3 regions of the Bradyrhizobium sp. WSM1253 genome follow, and region 2 is predicted to be linked to each of the others. Evidence: predicted binding sites of a transcription regulator. Region 2 holds the regulator's gene; each other region holds the start of a gene.
The links. Region 2 encodes LexA, which represses DNA repair genes until DNA is damaged. Its sites were predicted from a motif close to TGTTCNNNNTGTGTTCNG; they were not measured.

Region 1 (4,583 bases), 4.6 Mb from region 2:
CGTCGAGGCGGACATAGCCTTCGCGCCAGGCGATCCAGCGCGCGCCGAGCGGAGTTGCGATCTTCTGGTCGTGAATCCGCGTGCCGTTGCTCTCGCGGGCGCTGTCGCCCTGCTCCAGCACGTCGAAATCAAAGCGCGTGCCGACCAGCGCGCCGCGCGCCTGTGCGGCAAGCGCGCAATAGGCGTCGTTGGCGAAGGTGATGCGGCCGCCTGTGTCGCGCAGCACGATCAGATCGCCCTGCTGTTCGAACAGGCTGCGAGCGCGCTCCTCGGCCTCCTTCAGCTCCCAATTGCGGTCGATCAGCGTTTCGTTGTGGGCAGCCAGCGCACGCATCCGCTTGTTGACGAAGCGCAGGCGCATGCTCAGCGTGGCGAGGCCGAGGCAGGCGAGCGCGAACAGGAAGCTGACGCCGATCGCAAACGCATTGGGATCGTAGCCGGACGTCTCGGACCGGCTGCCGGAGACAAACCCATAGGCGCCGCCGAAGGTCGCCGAGAAGATCATGAAGGAGCGGATCGCGAAGGCGATTCGTGGGTACTGTCGCCTGAAGCGACGCATGCGCACCTTGATCCGGAACGTCCGATCCATCGCCACCGACCCGACTCTTTTCGTAAAAACCTGTGCTCGCTGTAAACGACGATGTGCCGCCGACCTTGCGAACAGTTTGAGGCCCTGCGACCGCCTCCAAACAGGGTTGACGAGACGTTAACGGCGCAAAGCGAGGCGGCTCAAAGCGAGGCCGCCTGGAGATGGCGGTGGCCGCCGCGGGCGCCGACGATCAGCGCCGCCGCCTCGCGCTGCGAGAAGGTTTTCGAGCGCACATAGACCCGGTAATCCGCCGGCCCCTCGGTGGAGAGATAGACCACCTGACCGCCGTCGACGGGCTGTGCGGCAATCGAGATCAGGCGAGTCGAAGGGTTGGCCTGGCAGGACTCCGATTCCGAACCGGGGCCATCGTCGACAACGGCGAAGTCGGCAGCGTCCGCATCCTCGGTAATCTGAACCCGCACCGTGGCGCGCGCGGGATCGTCGGTGAAGGCGACATGCACGCCGGCGGTCCAGAACAGCGACGTCAGCTCGACCGAGGTGTCGCCGAGGGCGATGCAGGGATGCGAGACCGATCCGATCTCGCTGCGCGCGAACACCGCGGCCGCCAACAGGGGAACAACCGAGGCCAGGATCTTGAAACGCAACATGACACGCTACTCGCCAGGCCCTGTACGGGGAACTGATGGGCCTTATGGTTTGCAGAGCGTAAAGGAAACTCGTTACCGCCGGGTTGATGCCGGTATCTGGGGATGAGAATCTCAGTCGGTTAAGCGCTTCTGTTCGTTTTTCGCTCGACTTCAGTGAGAACCAAATAGCTGTTCTTGACGAAGCTGATCGCCCACAGCGCTGCCCAGGCGCCCCACCTGTTCCTGACCTCGATCTCGACGATTTGGCCAGGAGTGGTGCGAACGATGAGCGGTTGGCTTCTGCCCCAATCAATAGTCGCCTCGATCGTGCAGGCACCGGCCGGCAGCGTGACCTCCAACGCGTCATTGCGCGCAAGCTTCCCAACGCTGGTCCCGTTGACCCACAACTCGTACGACCTCAGCCGATCGGCATATTGGGACGGGCGGACAAATCTGATGGTGCAGGCATTGACGTCGGTCATGGTTCAATCTCGGGCATGGTGATGTTGTCGAGAAAGCTGCGGCGGCGCATTGCTCAGGCCAACTGGCGCACATCCTCCGCGAGTGCGCGGTAGGACAGCGCTTCGGCCAGATGCAGCCGGCCGATCTTGTCGGCACGATCGAGATCGGCCAGCGTGCGCGCCACCCGCAGCACGCGGTGATAGCCGCGCGCCGACAGCCGCATGGTCTCGGCGGCGTCGCGCAGCAGCTTCTGGCCTTGCGCATCCGGCTTGGCGATCTCCTCCAGCACCGAGGCCGGCGCTTCGGCATTGGTGCGAACCTTCGGCAGGCCGGCGTCCGCGTAGCGTGCGAGCTGGATGTCGCGCGCGGCGGCCACGCGCGCGGCGACTTCGGCCGAGCCCTCCGCCGGCGGCGGCAGGATCAAATCGGCCGCGGTCACGGCGGGAACCTCGATGCGCAGGTCGATACGGTCCATCAGCGGCCCCGAGATGCGGGCCTGGTAGTCGCCAGTGCAGCGATCGATGCGGCCGCGCTTGCAGGCATAGCCGGGCTCGAACGCATTGCCGCAGCGGCACGGATTCATCGCCGCGACCAGCATGAAGCGTGCGGGATAGGTGACGCGGTGATTGGCGCGGGACACCGAGACCTCGCCGTTCTCCAGCGGCTGGCGCAGCGAATCCAGCACGCGCGGATCGAATTCGGGGAGCTCGTCGAGGAACAGCACGCCCTGATGCGCGAGCGAGATCTCGCCTGGCCGCGCCCGCATGCCGCCACCGGTGAGCGCGGCCATGCTGGCGGAATGATGCGGCGATCGAAACGGCCGCCGCGCCGTCAGTGCGCCGCCCTCGATCTCGCCGGCGACAGAGGCGATCATCGAGACTTCGAGCAACTCGCCCGGTGACAGCGGCGGCAGGATCGAGGGCAGGCGTGCCGCCAGCATCGATTTGCCGGCGCCGGGCGCGCCGATCATCAGCAGGTGATGGCCGCCGGCGGCCGCGATCTCCAGCGCGCGCTTGGCGCTCTCCTGGCCCTTGATGTCGCGCAGGTCGAGCGGCGAGGCGGCGGCTTCATGCACCTTCGGCACCGGCCGCGACAGCACCTGCGTTCCCTTGAAATGGTTGGCGATCTGGATCAGCGAACTTGCGGCGATGATCTGGATGTCCGGGCTCGCCCATGCCGCTTCCGAGCCGCAAGCCGCCGGACAGATCAGCCCCTCCTCGCGCACATTGGCGCCGATCGCGGCGGGAAGGACACCGGCCACCGGTGCGATCGATCCGTCGAGGCCAAGCTCGCCCAGAACCGTGAAGCCGGTCAGCGCATCCGGGGGGATCGCGCCGATCGCCCCCATCAGCCCGAGCGCGATCGGCAGGTCATGATGGCTGCCCTCCTTGGGCAGATCGGCGGGCGCGAGATTGACGGTGATCCTGCGCGCCGGCAGCGCCAGCCCAGAGGCGATCAGCGCCGAGCGGACCCGCTCGCGCGCCTCCGACACCGCCTTGTCCGGGAGACCGACGATCGCGAAGGCCGGCAGACCGGGCGCGACCTGCACCTGCACGTCGACCGCACGGGCCTCGATCCCCTCAAAGGCGACGGTAGAAACCCGCTGAACCATGCCCGAACCAGCCTGCCCTTTTGCACAATTAGGGGTAGCAGAGCGGGCCAGTTCTTGCAAGAACAATACGGGAACGGGTCGAGAGGGCCGGAAGGCCTTAACCGATCGTAAACACGTCGAAGACACTACGCCTCGAATGCAAGCTGCTCTGCTCAGCACATTCCAACGAATGTCCGCTACTCCTAGGCTGCGGGATGGGCCGTGGTCTAACGGGTGAACAATTCAGATGCTTGCAAATCGCCGGAGAAGCGAACGACGGATGTGCACGCGGCTCGCCAAGATTCATTTTGGCGCGGGTTCGCTGCCGCGGGACTGCACGATCACGGATATTTCGGATGGCGGCGTGAAAGTGGTGGCGGAATTTCTGGAAGTGCCGCCGCAATTCACCATCATCTTCGCGCCCGACTATTCCCGGCAGTGCCGCCTGCGCTGGCGCATCGGCTGCGAGTTCGGCGCTGAATTCACCGACTGAGCTTTCGGAAGCGCCCCGCCTTAACGGGACTTTAGCGTTAATCGGTAAGCATCTCTGATCAGTCGCCGAGTGATCAGAGTATGTCCAAGCGTTTGTCCGTCGCCTCTCCTCCGGCGAGATATCTGTTTTCCGCACTTCTGATCTTGGCCTTGGGCGGCTGTCAGACCACCGGCATCGAGGACATCACCGGCGCGCTCGGCGGAAAATCGGACACGGCTGTCAGGGCCGAGGCCAAGCCAGACGTGAGGCCGGACATGGACGCGCTGCGCGAGCGCTATCGCGCCAAGCCTGGCGATCCCAACGTCGCGCTCGAATATGGCAAGGCGTTGCGCCAGACCGGCCAGCGCGCGCAGGCGCTCGCGGTGCTGGAGCAGGCCGTGCTTGCCCATTCCAGCAACAAGGCGCTGCTCGCCGGCTATGGCCGCGCGCTCGCCGACAGCGGCAGTTTCCAGCAGGCGTTCGACGTCCTCGGTCGCGCGCATTCGCCCGAGGATCCCGACTGGCATATCCTGTCGGCGCAGGGCGCCGCGCTCGATCAGCTCGGTCGCAACGAGGAGGCGCAGCAATACTACGCCGCCGCACTGAAAATCGTGCCGGACGAACCGTCGGTGCTGTCCAATCTCGGACTGTCCTACATGCTGCAGAACAATCTGCCGCGGGCAGAGGAAACGATGCGCCGCGCGCACGAGCGCAATCCCGCCGATCTCCGGGTGCGCGCCAATCTCGCGCTCGTGCTGGGACTGGAAGGAAAGCAGGCCGAGGCCGAAACCATCGTGAAGGCGGACCTGCCGCCGGATCAAGCGGCGGCAAAGGTCACAGCGCTGCGGCAATTGCTGGTGAAGAAGCAGCAGCGGGCGGAGA
Region 2 (4,583 bases):
TCCGTTGGGACTTCTACGGACGGATGCATCATCGTGCTGGGCAAAACCTACCTCACCAAGCAGGCCTCTCTTCTTCTTGAATTCGCCAGGACAACTTCAGATTCGGACCTTTCCGCCAAGCTTGTGAGCAAGGCCGCCGACCTGAAATCCCAGGCCGATCCGCTGCCCGACAAAGACCAGGGAGCCAAGGCGCCCGACGTAACTCCCGGGCAGGCAGGGAGCTGATCGATGCAGCCCGGGGCGCTCGTCGTTCTCGCCTTGCCGTGATTTTCCTTGCCGTGATTTTCCTTGCCGTGATTTTCGTCGCTTCCATGGCCGCTCTCCTGCCGATTTGTCAGGTTCTTCGCATCATGCCGCGACGCGCTTGATCCTGCCTTCCGGAACAATGTGAAGCGGCGGGATGACTGTGCCCGCTCAGCCGTTTTTGCCTCTGCGCCCGCGCTCGGCTAGAAGACGTGCGGAACATTCGCCCGAACGTGCCGAGCAGGAGTTTTCGCCGTGGCCTTGATGCCGGTTTCCGACGCGCTTGCCGCGGTGCTGGCGGGTGCAGAGCCGCTGCCGGAAGAAATGATTTCCCTCGACGAGGCCCATCATCGCGTGCTCGCGCGTGACCTCGCGGCGCGGCGCACGCAGCCGCCGCAGGCGATGTCGGCGATGGACGGCTACGCGGTGCGCGCGGCCGATGCCGCGACGATCGATTCGGAGCTCACCGTGGTCGGCGAAGTCGCGGCGGGCCGACCGTTCGCCGGGACGATCGGCGCCGGCGAGGCCGTACGGATCTTCACCGGCGGCGTCGTTCCCGGTGGCGCGGACGCCGTCGTGATCCAGGAGGACACGGTCGCCGCCGGCAAGCGGATCATGATCAAGGAAGCCGCGATCGCCGGTCGGCACATCCGCCCCGCCGGCGTCGATTTCCGCGAGGGTGACGTGCTCCTGCGCAAGGGAAGCCGTGTCACCGAGCGCGACCTCGCGCTCGCTGCCGGGATGAATTATCCGCACCTTGTCGTTTTCAGGCGTCCAAAGGTCGCGATTCTCGCCACCGGCGACGAGCTGGTGATGCCAGGCACCACGCCAGGCCACGGCCAGATCATCTATTCCAACGGCTACGCCCTGCACGCGCTCGCCCGCAGCGAAGGCGCCGAGACGATCGACCTCGGTATTGCCGCCGACACGCTGGAGGCGACCACCGCCGGCATCCGCCGCGCCCGCGAGAGCGGCGCCGACATCCTGATCACGACCGGCGGCGCATCGGTCGGCGACCACGATCTGGTCCAGCAGGCACTGCGGGACGAAGGCATCGCGATGGCGTTCTGGAAGATCGCGATGCGGCCAGGCAAGCCGATGATGCACGGGCGACTCGGCGCAATGGGTGTGATCGGCCTGCCGGGCAATCCCGTGTCGTCCTACGTGTGCGCTTTCCTGTTCATGGTGCCGCTGATTCGCGCCCTGTCGGGCCGTTCAGTGATTCACCATCGCCGCGAACGCGCCGTGCTCGGCCGCGGCGTCGGCGCCAACGACCAGCGCGAGGACTATCTGCGCGCGCATCTGGAGGAGCGTGACGATGGCACACGCGTCGTTCTTCCCGTCAATCATCAGGACTCTTCGCTGCTTGCGAATCTCGCTGCAGCACAGGTACTTCTCGTGCGCGCACCATTCGCGCCGAAGGCCGAAGCCGGCACGGCTTGCGAAGTGTTGCGGCTCCCCGTCTGAGCACCCCCGCAACGCGCGTTCCGCGAAGTTTGCTCTGTTCACGGTAAATTAAGCAGTTGCGGAACATGTATCGAACATATAGTGTCCGTTCATGATTTGTTTCGAGCATGTAGCGGCTTATTGCCGAATTCTGCGTCTCGGAATCGGACGACATCAACCGGGGGACTTTGGTCGAGATGTTAACGCGCAAACAATACGAGCTTCTGCGGTTCATCAGTGAACGTCTGAAGGAAAGCGGCGTGCCGCCCTCCTTCGACGAGATGAAGGATGCGCTCGATCTGCGCTCGAAGTCGGGCATCCATCGCCTGATCACGGCGCTCGAGGAGCGTGGCTTCATCCGACGCCTGCCCAACCGCGCCCGTGCGATTGAAGTCATCAAGCTGCCGGAGCTCCAGGCAGCCGCCGGCAGCCGCCGCGGCTTCACCCCCAGCGTCATCGAGGGCAATCTCGGCAAGGTGCGTGCGGGCTCCAGCCTGCCCGCGGACGAGGGCGAACGCCCCGTGGCGGTACCGGTGATGGGCCGCATCGCGGCCGGCACGCCGATCGAGGCGTTGCAGACACGCAGCCACACCATCAGCGTACCGCCCGACATGCTCGGCTCGGGCGAACATTACGCGCTGGAAGTGCGCGGTGATTCCATGGTTGATGCCGGCATCCTTGACGGCGACATGGCGCTGATTCAGCGCAACGAGAGCGCCGATACCGGCGACATCGTGGTGGCGCTGATCGACGACGAGGAAGCGACGCTGAAGCGCTTCCGCCGTCGCGGCGCCTCGATCGCGCTCGAGCCCGCCAACGCTGCCTATGAGGTCCGCATCCTGCCGCCCAATCGGGTGAAGATTCAGGGCAAGCTGATCGGGCTTTACCGGAAGTACTGATACCGGACGTACTTGATACCTGGAGAAGTTGGCGCCTCGCGCGCTTCCGATCGGCATCGCCGGTCAGAGATTGGAGCGGATCATCGTCCGCTCCGGCTGGATAGTCTTTCTGGTTCTGCACAGACTATCGGCCCCTCCTCCGGCGCTGGCTACTCGCGACGCCCAAGAAGCAGCACCGAAACAGCACCGCTTCGCGGCTCGAGTGTGCGAGGAAACAGCGACCAGCGATCGAGGTCGTTGCACCAGCCGGCAATATTCGCGCATGCGCCTCCCGAATGCATCGCAACTCTCTTTGTTCCTATTGAATTCGGGAAAGATAATGTGATCGCGGCTTGCGGAAACCAGCCGCAGATTTGCCCACAACCGAGCAGAGCTTTCGTGCTTCAACTCTGATAGAGGCCTGCGCCTCGATAAGAGACGCGGGTTGCTATCCCAGCATGAGGAGCACCCGATGTGTGACTACAGCCTGCATGCCGTCGCGTCGCGCCCCGCCGAAGTCGGCGAGACGATCGTCACGACAAATTTCCGCGGCACCTCGACGCGCGGCTTCGCCTCCGCAGCCGATCCGTCTGTTGCCGTCTGCCTGCTGCCGGGAACGGAGCTCGCCTTCGCAGACGACGTCCGCTACGACAATCGCTGGATCTGGACGCGGACCATCAATTCCCGCGTGGGCAAGTTCGGCAAGATCGATCCGCACGTTCCCGACCGCCATCATGACGCGATCGAATTCCCCGACGGCAAATTTGTGCTGGTGACGCAGCTCGTCGAAGGCCAGCGCGCGACCGTGCTGCAACTGCCTGTGACCCAGTCGGTCATCGAGCGCGAGCACAAGGCGCAGATCATCGCCGACAGGCAGCCGACCGTCACGCACCTGCCGATCGGCTGAAACAGCCGCCCCTCCGGCTACGAGGTCGGAGGTCAGGATTGAATTGCCATCGCCGACCGTGGCCGGCGAGATGGTGTGGTTTGCGCCAGCGAATCCGAGCGGACGCACCGACCCGCTGCGTTGCTCCGCACCATCAGATCAATCGTCGGCCTGCAAGTCGGTCTCCGCCGGCGTTGCGTCCTTGATGCGGGGCGCGGTCGCCTTCGGCGCAAGGCTGCCGTCGAAATCACCCTCGCCGGCGCCGGCCGGCAACCAGGGGCGGCTCGTGCCTCTCGCCCTCACCGCCTGAACCACAAATCCGTCACCACGCTGCGTCAGCGCCAGTGCGCTCTGGCTGGCGAGCCGCTGCCGATCGACCACCATCGCCGCGCAATCGGGCGGCGCGGGACGTGTCGTCACCACCAGGGCGGCCCGATTGCAATCGTCCGCGAGAGCATCGACGCGCAATGCCAGCGCGACCAGCCTCCCGTCGGCCAGTGGCGTCACGCAGCCGGATTCGTCACAGGACACGCCATCAGCCAGCGAGGCTCCGCCGGCATCGCGCGGATCGGCGTCGGCAGCGAGCCATTCTTTGAGCAGAAAGCTGTCCTTGTTGGTCCTGATCAGGTGCAGATATCCGTCCCTGCCCCGCACGGCGACGCTCGCGCCATCCCCGGCGATCAGGATGTCAGGCTGCCGCGCCGACAGTCCCCAGAGGATCGCTGCCAGCAGCACCAGGGCGCCGGACCAGCGCAGCGGCGTCCGCAACAAGCCCAGCACGATGATTCCGAGGCTCGCCGCGATCAGCGGCCCGATCCCGAACGCCGCGATGCGGCCGACGGCGCCCGGCAATGCCGCGACCCAGCGCGAGACCGTGACCATCCAGTCGATGCCGATCCCCATCAGCCACCAGAACACACTGTCCAGCCCGAACGGCGCAGCAAGCAGCCCCAACAGTCCCGCCGGCATCAACTGCCGAGACCACCGGCATCGCGCCGAGATTGGCCAGCACGCCGAACGGCGTGACACGGTGGAAGTGGAAAGCGGCATAGGGCGTGGTCGCAAATCCCGCAATCAGCGAAGCCATGAACAGCATCGCGATCTCGCGGCCGCCCCACATCGCAATGCGC
Region 3 (4,583 bases), 2.5 Mb from region 2:
AGCAGCCACATCGCGGCCTGGAGCAGCACGGCGATCCAGACGATCAGCCGCGGCCGCGCGCGAATGAGCTCGATGACCAGGGAGGTAAACCGCATGCAACGTCCGAAAGATGCAGCCAACCCGTGAAGCCGGCCCTATTCGCTCACGACTATTTTGATAGAGGGCGCGGCGCGTCGTGGCAACCGAGTCTCGTCTAGAGATTTGCCGACGCGTCGACTTCCAGGCTCGTGTCCACCTGCAGCTCGATCTCGGTCACCGCAAACAGATCCTGTGCCGGCTCGACCGTCCAGGGCATGTGCTTGGCGCGGGCGGCGGCGACGGGGGCGAAGAAGCTGCGATGGTGGACGGTGGGACCGAGGCGGTTGAGCGCGTCGAGGTGCTCGGGCACAGCGTAGCCCTTGTGCTGCTCGAAACCGTAGCCGGGACAGTCCTGAGCCAACGCGCACATCAGGCGGTCCCGCGTCACCTTGGCGATGATCGAGGCCGCTGCGATCGACAGGACGATGCCGTCGCCGCCGATCACGGCCTCGCAATCGCATTCCGTGTCGAGCCGGTCGCGGCCGTCTACGAAGACGTGCCGGGGCTGCTCGGGCAGCGCCACCACGGCGCGCTTCAGCGCCCACAGCGAGGCGCGCAGGATGTTGTCGCGGTCGATGCGGGCGCGCGAGGCGACGGCCACCGAGACCTGGGCGGTCGCGCAGATCTTGTCGAACAGTCTTTCGCGCTCCTCGGCCGTCAGGCGCTTGGAATCATCGATGCCGCGCGGGATGCGGTCGGGATCGAGAATCACCGCCGCCGCCACCACAGGACCCGCCAGCGGCCCGCGGCCGGCCTCATCGCAGCCCGCCACCGGCCAGACGCCGCGCTTCATCAGCGCGCGCTCGCGGCGGAAGCTTGGGGCGACGATGATGGCGCTCTTTGTGCCGGCCAGCGCCTTGGCGATTTTTTTGGGCGCAGCTTTCTTGTTTTCAGGCGCAGCCTTCTTGGGCGCACCTTTGGCCGGCTTCTTGGCGGGCTGATCCCGAATCATGGCGGGATCGTGCGCAAGCGGCACGGCCTGCGCAACCGGGAACCTCGGACAATTCCCGCTATTCAAGATTCAAGTCAGCCGCCCTATTCCGCCAGATGCACCCGCCGGTCCTCGCCGACGTCGATGCCGGGTGCGACCACGACTTCCCATGGATGGCCATCAGGATCGGCGAAATAGCCGGAATAGCCGCCGTAATCGGTCTCATGCGCGGCCTTCAGCAGCGCGGCTCCCTTGCCGATGGCGAAAGCCAGCACCGCATCCACCTCCTCACGCGCGCGGCAGTTCCAAGCGAGCGTCATGCCGCGGAACGTCGATGGCCTCGGATGATCCGGCAATCTGGCGTCGACCGCGAGCTGGTCCCAGGGAAACAGCGCGAGCACCGGACCGCCGGTGTCATAGAACGCAACGGCCTCACCGGTCACCTTGAGCCGGCGCGAAAACCCGAGCGCGTCGTAAAAGGCAATACTGGCGCGGATGTCATTCACGCCCAGCGTGATGACGGTGAGCCGCGGGATTGGAGCTGGCAGTTCCTGACTCATACGACGCCTCTCCCACTTCGTCCCTCAGAACAGGCTGAGCTGATCGCCGTTCCGCTTCGGCTTGGCAAAATGATCCGTCGTCAGCTTGGAGCGCCGCTTGTTCAGCCCGAGCCTGTCGCAGGCGATCTCGAAGCGGCGGCCGATGGTCCAGGCCATCGGACCGGTGCCCTTCATGCGCTCGCCCCATTTCGCGTCGTAGTCGCGGCCGCCGCGCATGTCGCGGATCAGCGTGAAGACGTGGCGATAGCGGTCCGGATAGTTCGCCATCAGCCATTCCCGAAAGAGATCGCGCACCTCGAGCGGCAACCGCAGCAACACGTAGGAGGCTTCCTTGACGCCGGCATGAGCGGCGGCGTCCAGGATGCGCTCGATCTCGGAATCGTTCAGCGCGGGGATGACGGGGGCGACCATGACGGTGGTCGGAATGCCGGCCTCGGAAAGCTGCTTCAGCGCCTCCAGCCGCTTCGGCGGCGTGGACGCCCGCGGCTCCATGGTGCGCGCCAATTTCGGATCGAGCGAGGTCACGGAGATCCCGACCTTGGCGAGGTTGCGCTTGGCCATGCGCGCGAGAATGTCGATGTCGCGGGTCACCAGCGCCGACTTGGTGACGATCCCGACGGGATGGCCGGCGCGCTCCAGCACCTCCAGAATGCCGCGCATGATTTTGCGCTCGCGTTCGATCGGCTGATAGGGATCGGTGTTGGTGCCGATCGCGATCATCCGCGGCTCGTAGCCCGGCGCTGCAAGCTCCTTCTCGAGCAGCGCCGGCGCCTCGGGCTTCACGAACAGCTTCGACTCGAAGTCGAGCCCCGGCGACAGGCCGAGATAGGCATGGGTCGGCCGCGCGAAGCAATAAACGCAGCCGTGCTCGCAGCCGCGGTAGGGATTGATCGAACGATCGAAGCCGATGTCGGGAGAATCGTTGCGGGTAATCACCTTGCGCGAGGTGTCGATCCCGACCGTGGTCTTGAACGGAGGCAGTTCTTCAAGGCTTTGCCAGCCATCGTCGAATGCGACGCGCGCCTCGGCCTCGAACCGGCCGCTGGCGTTGGACTGCGCGCCCCGGCCTCGCCTGCGCTGGCGGTCGATGGCGACCGCCAGCTCAGGGAAGTCAGAAGGCGCACCCGCCGGCTCGGAGGGCGCCGTGACCGGCGGGTGCTTGAGAGCATGAGAGGATGCTGGACTCATGAAGCCAAGATAGCACGCCAAAGGAACAAATCAAGAACACAAACAAAAAACGTGAAAACAACCCCATGCACAGTAGAGCTGCCCAAACTTCGCGCGCCCGCTTTTGACCTCACGCAACAGTGGCGTCACGGCGATCCCGTTTGATGCTGCCGAAGGATCGATCTCGCCGGAACTCGGTTGGTGACGATCCCGGGTGAAGGTCGGCAGGAACATGACAAATCAACAACAATTGGCCGCAGCGAGCAGCGACCTCGATCTGCTCGACCGCTACTGGCGCGCCGCGAACTATATCTCCGTCGGGCAGATCTACCTGCTCGACAATCCGCTGCTGCGCGAGCCGTTACGGCCCGAGCACATCAAGCCGCGTTTGCTCGGCCATTGGGGCACGACGCCCGGGTTGAACTTCATTTACGCCCATCTCAACCGCGTCATCCGCGCGCTGGACCTGAGCGTGATCTATGTCTGCGGTCCCGGCCACGGCGGCCCCGGCATGGTCGCCAACACCTATCTCGAAGGCAGCTACAGCGAGATCTATCCCGATATCGCGCGCGATGCCGACGGATTGCGCAAGCTGTTCAGACAGTTCTCCTTCCCCGGCGGCATCCCGAGTCACGCGGCGCCGGAAACGCCCGGTTCGATCCACGAAGGCGGCGAGCTCGGCTACGCGCTGGTGCATGCCTATGGCGCGGCCTTCGACAATCCCGACCTGATCGTCGCCTGTGTCGTCGGCGACGGCGAGGCCGAGACCGGCCCGCTCGCCGCGTCCTGGCACTCCAACAAGTTCCTCAATCCTGCCCATGACGGTGCGGTGCTGCCGATCCTGCATCTCAACGGTTACAAGATTGCCAATCCGACCGTGCTCGGGCGGATGCGCGACGACGAGATCCGCAATCTGTTCCGCGGGCTCGGCCACGAGCCGCTGTTCGTCGAGGGCGACGATCCCAAGCCGATGCATCAGGCCATGGCGGACGCGCTGGATGTCGCGTTCGCCAGCATCCGGTCGATCCAGCAGCACGCCCGCGACGGCCGCAAGAGCATCGAACGCCCGCGCTGGCCGATGATCGTGCTGCGCAGCCCGAAGGGCTGGACCGGCCCCAAGGAAGTCGACGGCAAGAAGGTCGAAGGTTTTTGGCGGGCGCATCAGGTGCCGGTCGCGAACTGCCGCGAGAATCCGGCGCATCTGAAGATTCTCGAAGACTGGATGCGCAGCTACGAGCCGGAAAAGCTGTTCGACGCCAACGGCGCGCTGATTGCCGAGCTCCAGGCGCTCGCGCCCGAAGGCAATCGCCGCATGGGTGCCAATCCGCACGCCAATGGCGGCCTTCTGAAGAAGGAGCTGAAGCTGCCGGACTTCCGCAGCTTCGCCGTCGAGGTAACTCAGCCGGGCGGCGTCGTGGCGGAGGCGACCCGCGAGCTCGGGAAATTCCTGCGCGACGTCATCCGCCTCAACGCCGAGGCCCGCAACTTCCGCATCATGGGTCCGGACGAGACCGCGTCAAACCGGCTCGATGCGGTGTTCGAGGCCACGGAACGCGTCTGGATGGAGCCGACAAAACCTTACGACGTGCATCTCGCCCAGGACGGACGCGTGATGGAAGTCCTGAGCGAGCATCTCTGCCAGGGCTGGTTAGAGGGCTATCTGCTCACGGGCCGGCACGGCTTCTTCTCCTGCTACGAGGCGTTCATCCACATCGTGGATTCCATGTTCAACCAGCACGCCAAATGGCTGAAGGTGACCCGGCATCTGCCGTGGCGGCGACCGATCGCCTCGCTCAACTATCTGCTCACCTCGCATGTCTGGCGTCAGGACCACAACGGCTTCAGCC

Region 1: a site for LexA is predicted at 3,309-3,326, ahead of BRA1253DRAFT_RS23450 (YifB family Mg chelatase-like AAA ATPase). Genes of this name have one in related genera too.
Region 3: a site for LexA is predicted at 2,779-2,796, ahead of BRA1253DRAFT_RS13605 (PA0069 family radical SAM protein). Genes of this name have one in related genera too.

What each region holds. Positions count from the first base shown of each region.
Region 1 is NZ_JH600073.1:4,651,525-4,656,107, forward strand. It holds gene BRA1253DRAFT_RS23435 (PAS domain-containing hybrid sensor histidine kinase/response regulator) at 1-589, opposite strand, end outside; gene BRA1253DRAFT_RS23440 (hypothetical protein) at 730-1,197, opposite strand; gene BRA1253DRAFT_RS23445 (hypothetical protein) at 1,317-1,658, opposite strand; gene BRA1253DRAFT_RS23450 (YifB family Mg chelatase-like AAA ATPase) at 1,712-3,250, opposite strand; gene BRA1253DRAFT_RS23455 (PilZ domain-containing protein) at 3,477-3,722, shown strand; gene BRA1253DRAFT_RS23460 (tetratricopeptide repeat protein) at 3,803-4,583, shown strand, end outside.
Region 2 is NZ_JH600073.1:25,862-30,444, reverse strand. It holds gene BRA1253DRAFT_RS01995 (hypothetical protein) at 34-225, shown strand; gene glp (gephyrin-like molybdotransferase Glp) at 499-1,710, shown strand; gene lexA (transcriptional repressor LexA) at 1,887-2,588, shown strand; gene BRA1253DRAFT_RS01980 (hypothetical protein) at 3,040-3,474, shown strand; partial or broken gene BRA1253DRAFT_RS01975 (ComEC/Rec2 family competence protein) at 3,613-4,583, opposite strand, start outside.
Region 3 is NZ_JH600073.1:2,533,554-2,538,136, forward strand. It holds gene BRA1253DRAFT_RS13590 (glycosyltransferase family 39 protein) at 1-95, opposite strand, end outside; gene BRA1253DRAFT_RS13595 (ribonuclease HII) at 194-1,030, opposite strand; gene BRA1253DRAFT_RS13600 (VOC family protein) at 1,114-1,569, opposite strand; gene BRA1253DRAFT_RS13605 (PA0069 family radical SAM protein) at 1,594-2,757, opposite strand; gene BRA1253DRAFT_RS13610 (phosphoketolase) at 2,969-4,583, shown strand, end outside.